3 regions of the Paenibacillus sp. y28 genome follow, and region 2 is predicted to be linked to each of the others. Evidence: riboswitches for the same ligand, from Rfam matches in the RefSeq annotation. Region 2 holds a riboswitch; each other region holds the start of a gene.
The links. A riboswitch is a leader RNA that binds a small molecule or an ion and turns the genes downstream of it on or off. The one in region 2 is predicted to bind cyclic di-AMP.
Positions count from the first base shown of each region.

Region 1: it holds a riboswitch for cyclic di-AMP, as region 2 does, so the genes downstream of both, WBG83_RS06750 (KamA family radical SAM protein) here and WBG83_RS14430 (HAD family hydrolase) in region 2, are expected to answer to the same signal.
Region 3: it holds a riboswitch for cyclic di-AMP, as region 2 does, so the genes downstream of both, WBG83_RS00855 (APC family permease) here and WBG83_RS14430 (HAD family hydrolase) in region 2, are expected to answer to the same signal.

Region 1 is NZ_JBBBNV010000005.1:78,992-83,237, reverse strand. It holds gene WBG83_RS06760 (helix-turn-helix domain-containing protein) at 1-1,267, opposite strand, end outside; gene WBG83_RS06755 (uracil-DNA glycosylase) at 1,578-2,264, opposite strand; cyclic di-AMP (ydaO/yuaA leader) riboswitch at 2,517-2,664, shown strand; gene WBG83_RS06750 (KamA family radical SAM protein) at 2,877-4,058, shown strand; gene WBG83_RS06745 (ABC transporter substrate-binding protein) at 4,161-4,246, opposite strand, start outside.
Region 2 is NZ_JBBBNV010000017.1:45,698-49,943, forward strand. It holds gene WBG83_RS14425 (mannitol-1-phosphate 5-dehydrogenase) at 1-1,075, opposite strand, end outside; gene WBG83_RS14430 (HAD family hydrolase) at 1,318-1,980, opposite strand; cyclic di-AMP (ydaO/yuaA leader) riboswitch at 2,131-2,272, opposite strand; gene WBG83_RS14435 (glycosyltransferase) at 2,508-3,725, opposite strand; gene yyaC (spore protease YyaC) at 3,872-4,246, shown strand, end outside.
Region 3 is NZ_JBBBNV010000001.1:198,266-202,511, forward strand. It holds gene WBG83_RS00850 (ATP-binding protein) at 1-174, shown strand, start outside; gene WBG83_RS00855 (APC family permease) at 202-2,019, opposite strand; cyclic di-AMP (ydaO/yuaA leader) riboswitch at 2,108-2,266, opposite strand; gene sleB (spore cortex-lytic enzyme) at 2,606-3,253, opposite strand; gene WBG83_RS00865 (sodium-dependent transporter) at 3,617-4,246, opposite strand, start outside.

The DNA of each region.
Region 1 (4,246 bases), on a different contig from region 2:
GCTCCATATGGGCGAATTCCTGAACAACATTGGCGAGCGCAAACTTGAACAAGCCTTGATCCTGGCTGCTGTATGCTGCGCTGAAGTCAGCGTACCGGTCCAGCTCGATCACAGCAACAGTGAGGCTGGTAAATCCGCCGGGCAGCTGAAGGCGGCTCATGCTTGCCTCCCAGTCTGAGCGCGACAGCGGCGTCTTGCCTTCCAGCAGCTCCTGGAAAAACTGCTTGCGCCGGATCAGCAGATCCTCCTTGTACTGCTTCTCATACAGGGTTGTCTGATCCGTCAGGCTTTCAATCACTTTTCCGATAAACGAAAATTCATCCCCCGCTCCCCCGGGCTGCCCGCGGAGTTGATGCAGCTGAATTTGCTGCAAAATCATCTCGATCGGCCGATAATTCCGGCGTGTCACATACAGCATATAAACGATACCGAACAAAATCGTGCCAGCCCCAATCAGAATCCAAATATGGGAAATGGCCGAAACCCATCCGAACATACTGCTTGATTTCATCCCGCTGACGAAGTCCCAGCCAATATAATCCGAATGGGCCCTGGTAATGATTTTCCCCTGTTCCTCCGAACCTGATTCGGAATTTATAAGCTCAACCGGATACACCCGATTTCCGCCGCTCCAAATATCGATAAAGGTGATGTCCCGGTTCAGCATCTCATCTACAATGTGCAGCAGCATTCCCACCCGGACATTGACGACAATCAGTCCCTGATTGCCGAAGGGAAGCAGCGCTTTTTTGCTAAGCGAAATGACCTCCTCGCCGGGCTGCAGGCTGAAATCGGTATAGGTCCGGATGGCGGACCAGCCCATCTGCTGCTGCCGAACTGACTGCTCTACAAAGGCTTTATCAGGGAAATTGTCCAGCTTCTCCATCATATTGGTCGTCAGCACCAAGCCGTCCTCAGCCCGGTACAGGTAGATCGATTGAATCAACGGATTATCATTCATCATCTTGCGGATTTCCTTGGAAATCTCATAGTAAATCAGCCCGGACTCAGACTGCTGATTCCGGACAAAAAAGCTGTAAAACGCTTCGTCGCTGACAATCGCATCAAGCACCATCCGTTCAATGCCCTTCAACGACGTTTCCATCGAATGAATGACATAGCTGGAAAAAATCCGGTTCGCCTTCTCGGTTTCCTTGATGGAAACCTCGCTCATCATGGACACAAATATAAAAATGATAACGCTTACAGTAATGAGTAGAACCGGGAAGTAGGACAGCAGCAGACGGTTATACCATGTTTTTTTCATGCGCATCGTTGCTCCTCATAGATAGCTTGCCGACCCAGCAGGCCAAGTCAAAGGTAAAGCGGTTTACCTATTCATATTATATCGTGTTCCCTCGAATGTTCAACCGATATTATTTCCAGAAACAGATGCGCTAAATCAATGTATTCTCTCAGGACGGGAGATAAAATTGGAAAACGGCCGTCCCGAAGCTTCATCGCTGCAGGACTGCCGTTCCGGGTCATTCACTGGAGCCGGGCCAATATTCATTGCATGGCTGTGCCCGTCAAGGCTTTACAGCCTCCGGAAAGTCCATCATTTTCCAATCCAAGCATCATACCTGCGGCAAATCAGGAATTTGCCAGTCGATCGGCTCGCTGCCGATTTCCTGCAGATAGGCATTTGCCCTTGAATACGGGCGGCTGCCGAAAAAGCCTCTGCTGGCCGACAGCGGGCTCGGGTGAACGGAAGAAATAATAAAATGGCGGCCGGCATCAATGAGCTCCCGCTTCTGCAGCGCATGATTGCCCCATAAAATAAACACAATCGGCTTGGCCCGCCGGTTCAGGCACGCAATAATCTCATTGGTGAACATTTCCCAGCCCTTGCCCTTATGCGAATTCGCCTGGCCGGAACGGACCGTCAGGACTGTATTCAGCAGCAGCACGCCCTGCTTGGCCCAATGCACCAGGTAGCCATGGTTCGGTATTGTGCAGCCGAGATCCTGCTGCAGCTCCTTGTACATGTTGCGCAGCGAGGGCGGAATATCCACACCGGGCTTCACGGAGAAGCTCAGCCCATGCGCCTGGCCCGGGCCATGATACGGGTCTTGTCCGAGAATAACGACCTTGACATCCTCATAGGGGGTTAAGTGAAGAGCGGAATAAATATCATACATGTCCGGGTGGATGGGACCGCTCCCGTACTCTTTTTTCAAAAACTCACGCAGCTTGATGTAATAAGGCTTGGAGAACTCCGCATTGAGCAGCGGCGCCCAATCATTGTTTAAGATGGCTGTCATTCCTTCACTGTTCCTCCTGTTCCAGTCTTCTGCCGGGTTCCGAAGCAAGCTGAACGAAGGCTTATCCGCTATTGCCGTTCCGGTGTTTCTCGGGATTCCCTTTGTTCAGCCTGTGTAGTTCGATTATATCCCGAATGGGATAAAGCCGCTACCTCCGTTCGGCCTAGAGCCCGCCGCCGCTTCCCGGCTGACCGCAGCCAAATGTTTTAATTTTCAAAATATTTCATTGACTTCTCAGGTACACTCCGCTACACTAACACTACGCTTAATTTCCGGCCTTGCTCCGGAAAGCGGGGGAACCAATGTTTTTGGGGCGAATCGAGTGCTCTTCCAGGCACCGTAGGGAACCATCTTTCCCGAGTCCGTCAGCTAACCTCGTCAGCAGGAGATGGGTCAATTGAAGGAGTCTGCAATGATTGACCCGTATAGGGTCTTTTTGTGCTTTTTTTGGCCCTTGCTGGCAGAGGTGGCGATAGCCCTGCGTGTGGGGGCTCTTTGCCATTCGCTGTATTTTTGAAGAAAAGGAGGTTGAGAAGTGCCGGTTCCGCACACCCCGCATCCGTATCTGACGGCGCTCACGCGTACGAATGAACCCATGAGGAGGAATGCATAATGCCGCAGCCAAAGTACATCACGGATATTGGTAAAATTACAGCTATTCCGAGTGAAGAACGGAAGCAGCTGATGCAAATTACGGACAAATTCGTATTCCGCGTCAACGACTATTACTTGAACCTTATTCACTGGGACGACCCGGACGATCCGATTCGCAAGCTCGTTATTCCGAACAAGGGCGAGCTGCTGGAATACGGCCGCTGGGACGCTTCGGACGAGGATACAAACTATGTCGTGCCCGGCTGTCAGCACAAATACCGGACCACCGCGCTGCTCATCGTCTCGGAGGTTTGCGGCGCGTACTGCCGCTACTGCTTCCGCAAGCGCCTGTTCCGCAACGATGTGAAGGAGGCCGTGCCGGATATGGAGCCGGGTCTGGACTATATTAGCCGTCACAAGGAAATCAGCAACGTGCTCTTGACCGGCGGCGACAGCCTCATTCTCGGCACACCGAAGATACGCGCCATTCTGGAGCGGCTGCGCCAATTGGAGCATGTTAACATCATCCGCTTCGGCTCCAAGCTGCCTGTATTTAATCCGATGCGCATCTATGAGGATGAAGCGCTGCTTCAGACGATTTCCGAGTTCTCCACGGCAGAGAAGCGCATCTACATCATGGCTCATATTAACCATCCGCGGGAAATTACCGCCGAAGCCCGGCGCGCCTTCGAGGCGCTGCATCAGGCCGGCGCCGTCGTCGTAAATCAGACGCCGATTCTGAAGGGCATCAATGATGATCCCGCCGTTCTTGGCGAGCTGCTGGATAAGCTGTCAACGGCGGGCGTAACCCCGTACTACTTCTTCATTAACCGACCGGTCGCCGGGAATTGCGATTTCGTTCTGCCGCTGGAGCAGGCATACCGCATCACCGAAGAAGCCAAAGCCCTGACCTCCGGGCTCGGCAAGCGTATTCGTCTCTCGATGAGCCATACGTCCGGCAAAATCGAAATTCTCGCCATCGAGGACGGCAAAGCGTACCTGAAGTACCACCAGTCCCGCGATGGCGATTACGGCAAATTCATGGTGCTGGATTGTCCAAAAACAGCGGCATGGTTCGATGATCTGCCGGGCAGCGAGCAGTATTGGAGCAAGCCGCACAAAAAACGTGCGGACATCGTCTCCGTCAACGAGCTGGAAGATTTGAGGCCGGTCGCGGAGCATTCCCGGATAACCGGATAACCGGATGATGACATGCAGACAGCGTTTGCTGATTCATTGAAAGCAGCTTCCCTCATAAGGACGGCCATGCCCGCGTTTTCCTCGCGGCATGGCCGTGTCCTGTTATTTTTGCTGATTATTGCCCTGCACTTTGCCGTACCAGTCCTGAACCCGTTTGGTTACGGCGTCGCCGCCTGATTTTTTCCATT
Region 2 (4,246 bases):
GACGGAGAAATGCCTGCAGCTTGACGGCCTCCGGGTCCTTGGCGTAATCGAACAGCAGGGCCGCCGCGATGGCCGAAGCCAGATGAGGCGCCTCTATACCGTATCTGCAGGCTTGAAGGGCAGGACGAACCAGGCGGTCATTCATGGACAGCTTGCGGAGCGGGGAGCGGCCGACCCGGACGATTTTGTCGGTTAAGCCGGGATTTGCAAACCGCTCTAGCGTTTTATGAATGTACTGGGTATGCTCCTGTTCATCCAACTCATATTTATGAACCAGCAGACTGCCCGTTTCGTGCAGCACTTGCCGGACCTTTTCCCGAATTCGCGCATCCTTCATTGCTTGTTGAATGGTCTGGTACCCCGCCAGATAACCGTAGTACGCAGCAGTGCAATGCCCGGTATTGACGGTGAACAGCTTCCGCTCCACGAACGGCTCAAGCGAGTCCACGTACCGCACGCCTTTGATTTCCTGGAAGCCCTTTTTCAGCTCCGCCCGGTGAATAATCCACTCGTAGAACGGCTCGACCTTAACCGTCAGCGGATCGCCCGGCGGCTGAACCGGAACAATCCGGTCTACACTGGTATTCGGAAACGAGACATAGCGCTCTGCCGCCGCATGTGTTTCCGGCTTCAAATACGTATATACCCATTTTTTAAGCTGCGAGCTGCCGCCGACCGCGTTCTCGCATGCAATGACATGCAGGGGGCGCACATTTTCTTCCAGGCGCCGTTCAATGCCCTGCGCGATAGCCTCAGCGATATGGGGCAGGGAGGCTGTGCCGACCGCAGTCGTAATTAAATCGGCTGTGGCGATGTTCTCCATGAGAGCTTCATCGTTTTGAACGTGGACGGCGGTTATATTTTTGACAATGGCGGTATCTTCGGCTTCATTCGCCAGGGTGACGGTATATTGTTGTTCCTGCTGCAGGAGCGCCACTTGCTCTTTATTCCGGGCTACAAAACAAACCTCGTATCCGGAACGGGACAGCATCAGCCCGATAAAGCCCCTGCCGATGTTTCCCGCCCCGAAGTGTACAGCTTTTCTCGGAGTTTGTTCTTTAAATAAAGGGTTCAATGGTCATCTCTCCTCTCGGATTGCAATTCCACTCCTTATGTGCACCGTTTGATATATTTATCTGAATATTCTGAAAATAAATCCAAGATCAATCCTGATTTCAATCGGCTGTTTTTTATAAGAATATCGGCCTGCTCTCCGTTGGATTTGAAAAGCTCATTCTCCTGCCTATGAACACAGATCGAATCCGGCTCCTGAACGTTATCATGTCCTTAGGAGCGGCGGACCGATGAACGGATGCTTTACCGGCCGGCGGCGGTTTCCAGCATCATCTCGAAATCCAGATCGCTTAAGGCGTCAAGACGAAAGCGCGATTTACCGAAAGGAAGGTGCTTTGTAATTCCGTTCGGAATAATAATGCAGTCCATTCCGGCGGCTTCGGCGGCTTTGGCTCCATTGGGAGAGTCTTCGACGGCGATGGCTTCATTTGCGTCAACACCGAGGCATTGGAGGGCTTGGAGATACAATTCGGGGTCCGGCTTCACACGCTGGACGTTATCTGCAGTACGAATGCAATCAAAATAGCGGTCAAGATCCAGCTGTGCTAAGTATTTGTCCACCCAGGCTCTGGAGGAGCTGGAGGCCAGACCGATCTTGAGTCCGGCGGCTTTAGCCTGATCGAGATAGCTGCGTATTCCCGGCCGGATTTGTTCTTTCTCCATCAGAAGATCGTGCTGCTTGTGAATAAATGATTTGAATTGTTCCCGGTCAATCGGCAGGTTTAATTCGGTGATTAAATACTCGTAGGGATTAAAGGTGTGCAGGCTCGTTCCGATACACTGCGAGTACATCTCCAGTGTCAAATCGACGTCGTACGTCTTGTAGGCGTCCCGAAAGGCAACGTACCACGCCGTTTCAGTGTCGATAATCGTTCCGTCAAAATCAAAAATAATGGCTTTCAACATATTTCCCGTCTCCCTTCACGGATTGGTTTTCGCAGGCCAAAGTGAAGCAGTGAGGCGCGGGGGCAGCGGCCAGTTCCGGCAAGGGTCCATAAACGCAAAAAAGACCCCTGGTTAGGGCCCAGACTCTACTTTAAATGTAAAAGCAAAGAAACGACCCATCTTCTGCTGACGAGGTTAGCTGACGGACTCGGGTAGATGGTACCCTGCATTCAAATCAATAAATGCTTCGCCCCAAAAAAACTGGTTCCCCCGCTTTCCGGTATGGCAGCCGGAAACTAAGCGTATGGTTATAATAAATCGAATGTTCAGAAAAGTCAAGTTTTGTATCAAAATTTGTGATGGTATATTACATCTGCTTTCCCGCACTTTTAACAAGGGTTATGCGACAGCCGGGGGGATGATGCCTGGAATGACAGGATGCGTAGCGAGGAAGCTCCAGCGGCTCGGTTCCTTGCAGGGCAGCGGCCGTTCGGCCGTCAAACAGAACAGGCCATCCTCCGCTGCGGAGAAGGGCCTGTACTCTGCACTTACCATTTTTTGCTTAGAAATTTCAGCTCCTCCAGCGAATAAAACGTCCCTCTCCAGGTAATGCCGCCCCTGCGCAGGGTCAGGAACACCGCCCGGATAAACGTATATGCCATCACCAGCGCGGCCAGCGGCAAGAACGGCGCTTCGATGCCGGAGCTGCGGGAAAGCTTGCGGATAAAGACGGCATATAAACTAAGCATGATTGCGATGCTGGCCAAATACGCGGCAGATACCCAAGGTCCTCCGAACCAATATGCGATCCAGATGCCGGCGAAAGGAAAAACGAAAAAGAGCAGCTGCAAAAGGATGCCCAGCAGTGCATAACCGAGCCGGTAATCGAAGCCGGAGAACAAATTTTTCTCCAGGCCTGTAATCGCCTTGCTGATATTCGGATACCATTCGACCTCGGCGCTGTCAAGCCCGAGCAGGAACCGCTGCCGCAGCCCGCTGCGCTTCACCTGCATGCCGAGCTGGAGATCATCGTCCGGACGCATAGCGAAGGCCCGGTGTGTGCCAATCCGCTCATAGGCATCACGGCGGATTAAATTAAAGGCGCCGATGCCGATGCCGAAGCGGCGCTGCTTGTCCCGGTTGGCCCGCCACGGACGGAAAAACATAAAAAACGTAAAGAAGAAAAACGACACAAATTGCTTCAGCATCCAATCTCCTGTCTTGATGGTCGGGGCCAGGGTTAGATGGTCCGTCTCATGCTGCTGCATATATGCAACAGCGTCGCGAATCGCATCCGGCTGAAGGTTGACATCCGCGTCGGCAAACAGCAGATACTTTCCTTTGGCTTGCAGATAGCCTTGATACAAGGCGTGATTTTTGCCGATCCAGCCTTTGGGCAGTGACGTGATATGAATAATTCGCATCCGCAGCCCGGTAGATTCCTTCTGCTCCGTCCATTTTTTGAGCTCGTTCAGCTTTAGTCCGGTCGTATCCGTCGAACGGTCATTAACCGCGATAATCTCGATTTTCGGATACGACTGCGCTTCCAGCCGCCGCACCGTCTCGGCAATGGACGATTCCTCCTCCTTTGCCGCCACGATAATGGATACAAGCGGCAAATCGCCCGATCCGGGCTCATCGGTTGCAGCCGGCAGCGGCTCAATGGCGGGCAGACCGTTTGTCACCTCATATAGCATATAAAACCAATACAGCAGCGTGACCAGCGCCAGCGAAGCGGCTCCCCAGCTTATCCATGTCACCCACATACGCGCACCTCCCGGCAATTGTGAGCCTTTTCATACATTTTATATCGGAATGGATGTGGCTATATTGTACCTTTTTTAACGGGCAATATAAAATACAAGGAGAGCTGCCGTCAGGCAACACAGAAAAAGAAGGGGGAGAAGTCCGTTTGAAGGAACAAGGCAGGTACCGGAGGAACATTACGGGAGAGCAGCTGGCCGCTTTTTTGGAAACCGTCCGGGAAGGGGGCGCAGGACTGGATGCGCTGCAGTTTTTGTGCATCGGCACAGACCGGTCCAGCGGAGACGCGCTGGGTCCGCTTGTAGGGACGCTGCTTCGTGAAGCCGGGTACCCTCACGTTATCGGCACGCTTCAGAGTCCGTGCGACTCGTCGAATATCGGCCAGCGGCTGCAGGAGCTTGGCGAAGGCAGAACCGTCATTGCGATCGACGCTTGCTTGGGCCAGGCTTCATCCATAGGCATGTTCCAAATCTCGAATCAGCCGATCGAGCCGGGAAAATCAGTCGGAAAGAAGCTGCCGCCC
Region 3 (4,246 bases), on a different contig from region 2:
GGCGAGCCGTTTTTTTCCACGAAATCTGCAGGAACCGGGCTTGGTTTAATGGTTTGCTACCGGATTATTGAGGCCCATCAGGGCACCCTGACTATTTCCAGTGAAGTGAATCGAGGCACCACCGTTGAAATTATGCTTCGCATTCACCAGCCGGACGAGCTGGCTGCAGTCTGATTGGTTTCCCTCTGCGCCTTCGTGCCATTATTTATTCATATGAAAAGGCACCGTCGCGATAACGATATCCTTATGAGCAAACAAGTAGGCCCGAATGAGCAAGCTCGTCTGGTTGTGCAGAATATTTTGCCACCAGTACCGGGTAATAAACTGCGGAATCAGAATTGTAATATGATCCGTTTCGGCTGTTTTCCACTCTACCGTTTCAATAAACTTATAGAGCGGGCGCAGAATACTGCGGTAGCGGGAACGTAAGGTAATGAGCCGTACACCGGGGTTCCACTCCTCCCAGCGCTGCTCCATCTTGCGGATATCCTCCTCGTCGAAGCCCACATAAACAGCCACAACATTGTCCGTGAGCGATCGCGCGTAGCTGATGGAATGGAGCACCACACGGGTTATGCCGGCCACCGGCACTACAATGGTACTGCCTTTAATGACCGGCTTATCCTTCGCCAAATCGATTCGCAGCTGATCGGCCGTGTTGCGGTAATGAGAGCGAATCCGGTGAAATAGGAAGATGACCAGCGGCAGGAAAATAAACACCATCCACACCTGACTAAACTTGGTAAAAATAAAAATGAGCGTAATGGTCAAGGTGGTGAGCATCCCTACCGTATTCACCGCAAAACGCCCGATCCAGCCGGACGGTTTATGCTTCAGCCAACGCACCATCATACCAAGCTGGGACAACGTAAACGGAATAAACACGCCCACCGCATAGAGCGGAATCAGGTTTTCCGTATGCCCGTCAAATACGATCACGAGCAGCGCGGACAGCACACCAAGAAAAATAATGCCGTTGGAGAAGCCGAGCCGGTCCCCCCGGGCCATAAACATATTCGGCATAAATTTATCCTTTGCCAGCATATACGCCAGCAGCGGAAACGCGGAGTAAGCCGTGTTGGCGGCCAGAAATAAAATTAACGCCGTCACGCCCTGTATCCAGTAATAGATAAGGCCTCGTCCGAAGGTCGCCTCAGCGATTTGAGAAACGACCGTCTCCTTCATTTGCGGAGTGATCCCGTACCAATAAGCCAGCAGGCTGATTCCGATAAACATGATTCCAAGAATTAATCCCATCATCAGAAGGGTCTTGGCTGCATTACGCTCGGCGGGCTGCCTGAAGTTCGGAATCGCGTTCGATACCGCCTCTACGCCGGTCAGAGCGGAGCAGCCGGAGCTGAACGCCTTCAGCAGCAGAAACAGGCTGATGTTCGATACTGCAGCCCCCAGCTCCGGCACCTCCGCATGTCCCCCGCCCAGCGCGTATTTCATCGTTCCGCTTATAATCAGCACGAAAATCGAAAGGACGAACAAATAAACCGGAATCGCCAGAAAAGAAGCCGACTCTGTGATCCCGCGCAGGTTCATAAGGGTCAAGAACATGATCATCACCAGCGCGATGAGCACACGGTGGTCGTGCAGCTCGGGGAACGCGGAGGTAATCGCATCCGTTCCGGCCGAAGAGCTGACCGCTACCGTGAGAATATAATCTACCAGGAGCGAGCCGCCGGCGATTAACCCGGTTGAGGTGCCCAGATTGTCCTTGGCTACGATATAAGCTCCCCCGCCCGAGGGGTAGGAGAAAATCGTTTGCCGGTAAGACAGCACCAGAATGGTGAGCAGGCCCAGCACGGCAATCGAGATGGGGATGGAATACCACACCGCGGCAAATCCGGCCGCCATGAGCACAATCAGAATCTGCTCTGTCCCGTAGGCGACGGATGATAGGGCATCTGAGGAGAGCACCGCGAGCGCCTTCAGCTTGCTGAGCTTTTCCCCCTCCAGCTCCGTTGATTTCATCGGCCGGCCGATCAGGAATCGTTTTAATTTGTTAACCATGGCAATGCCATCCCCGCTTTCTTCGCACCAGATAAACGGCAATAAAAAAACATGCGGATATTGATCCGCATGCTTGCCCGCATGTGTTCATATCCCACTTTACGCTTACGAGGTTAGCTGTCGGATTCGGGCTGTGGCTGCCCTACGACCATGCCTTGCGGCATTGGCCGATTCACCCCATTAGCGGCTTTGACGCCGCCGGTTGGTTCCCCCGTTTTTCATAACGAAAATTCAGCTCTGTTCAAAATCCGGTGTTTACAAGAGCTAATCATAAGGGATGCCGGGTGGATCCGTAAAGCCGCGTTAATCGTCATTTGGATACAAATTTGCGAATGCAGAGCTCATTTCACGCACAAAAAAGTTTGTTTTGTTTCGTTATCGGGTATTATCCCCGATTTGCTTGATTTTGATAAAAGCGGAAAAGAAGGACGAAAGGCCAATGGAATCTAACAGCTCGGCTGCCCTGAAGCTCTGTTCGGACCGAGCGCTGCTTCGCTGCAAAAGCTATGCCTGCCAGAACCAGCAGCCCCTTTCTTTCAGAAAAAAAAGAGCGCCGCAGCGCTCTTTTTTACATGCCTTTCCGTTGTTAAACGGCAAAAATATGGTTGCCGATTTGCACAATCTGTTCACGGGACCATATCCAGGACGACGTCGCGGTTTTCGGATTGAAATAGTACAATGCCCCTTTGGACGGATCGTAGCCTCTTACGGCATCCAATGCCGCGCGATAGGCGGTTTCATCCGGCTTCAGGCGGTACTGGCCGTCATCCACGGCTGTAAATGCGCCGGGCTGTTCAATAATCCCCTGAATCGTATTCGGGAACGATAAGGCTGCCAAGCGGTTCATTACCACGGCTCCTACCGCTACCTGACCCTCATACGACTCTCCTCGGGCTTCAGCGTAAATGATGCGGGCGAGCAAATCAAGTTCATGCTGATTAACGGAAACCTTTTTGAGAATATTCCAGGTCGTTGGGCCTGTGACACCGTCGTTGGTTAACCCGTAATCGGATTGAAATTGCTTCACGGCCTCGAATGTTACCGGGCCGTAGAACGAGGTAACATTCGTGTTGAAATAGCCCAGGGTTTTCAGCCTGTATTGCAAATCGGGCACATCCGGTCCGGAATCTCCGTAACGCAATGTCGCAGGCGCGGCAGCATTGACGGCGGTTGCTGAAACACCCCACAGCATCAGCAGTGCCATCAACAGCGTCATCCAGCGTTGCTTCTTCATGTGGTATCATACCTCCTTAGTCTGTCAGCTCGCTGCGGTTGATTGTAGCACACGAAAAGTACCTGCGGAACCCATTTTTAGAATTTACATGGAATTACCATGGGAGATCATGAGATATTTATACCATATTTTAATAAATCACTTCTTGCCCTACAGAGAATAATCAATGACGGCCGAGATGGGCTATAAGCCCTTTAGAAGCCGAAATCCACGGCATTTCCCGTTGAAAATAAAGGTTGAATTGAAAGAAATGCCGTTATCGATGGCATTTTCTCAGCCCCGCATAAACGGCATTCTGCTAGTCACATTTATTATTAAAATTTATAATGGTTATGGTTCCTCCAACAGAAGCAGATAAAACGTTTAAAACGAAAGCAGTCCCATAAAGTATAAGAAAATCAGAAGGATTAAAATGGGCGCCACGTACCGCAGCAGGAACATCCAGGCCCGGTACCACCCGCCGGACAAGCCGGCCTCCTCTCCGGCACGCTTCCACATATAGCCTGTAAACAGCGTGACAACAAGACCACCCAACGGCATCATCATATACGCTGTAATAAAATCGACCCAGTCGAAATAAGTTTTGCCCCACAAGGTGAAAGAGCCGAGCACACCGCCTACCGATAATGCCGCCGGGACTCCGACCAGGAAACAAACGACGGATACGGCCACGGCCGCCTTCTGCCGGCTCCAGCCCCACGCTTCCATTGAAAATGCAACAGGCACCTCCAAGATAGAGATGGCGGAGGTTAATGCCGCTATCGCAAGCAAGGCAAAGAACAGGCCTGAGAACAAGAAGCCCAACGGCATCTGGGAGAACGCCGCGGGAAGCGCCATAAAAGCCAGGCCGACCCCTGCCTCCGGCTGAAGCCCGAACGAAAAAACAGTGGGGAAAATAATGAGCCCGGCCATCAATGCGTACAGCAGGTCGCCAAGGCCGATGGCAAGCGCGGCATTGCCAAGGGATTGCCTTTTGTCCACATAGGAGCCGTA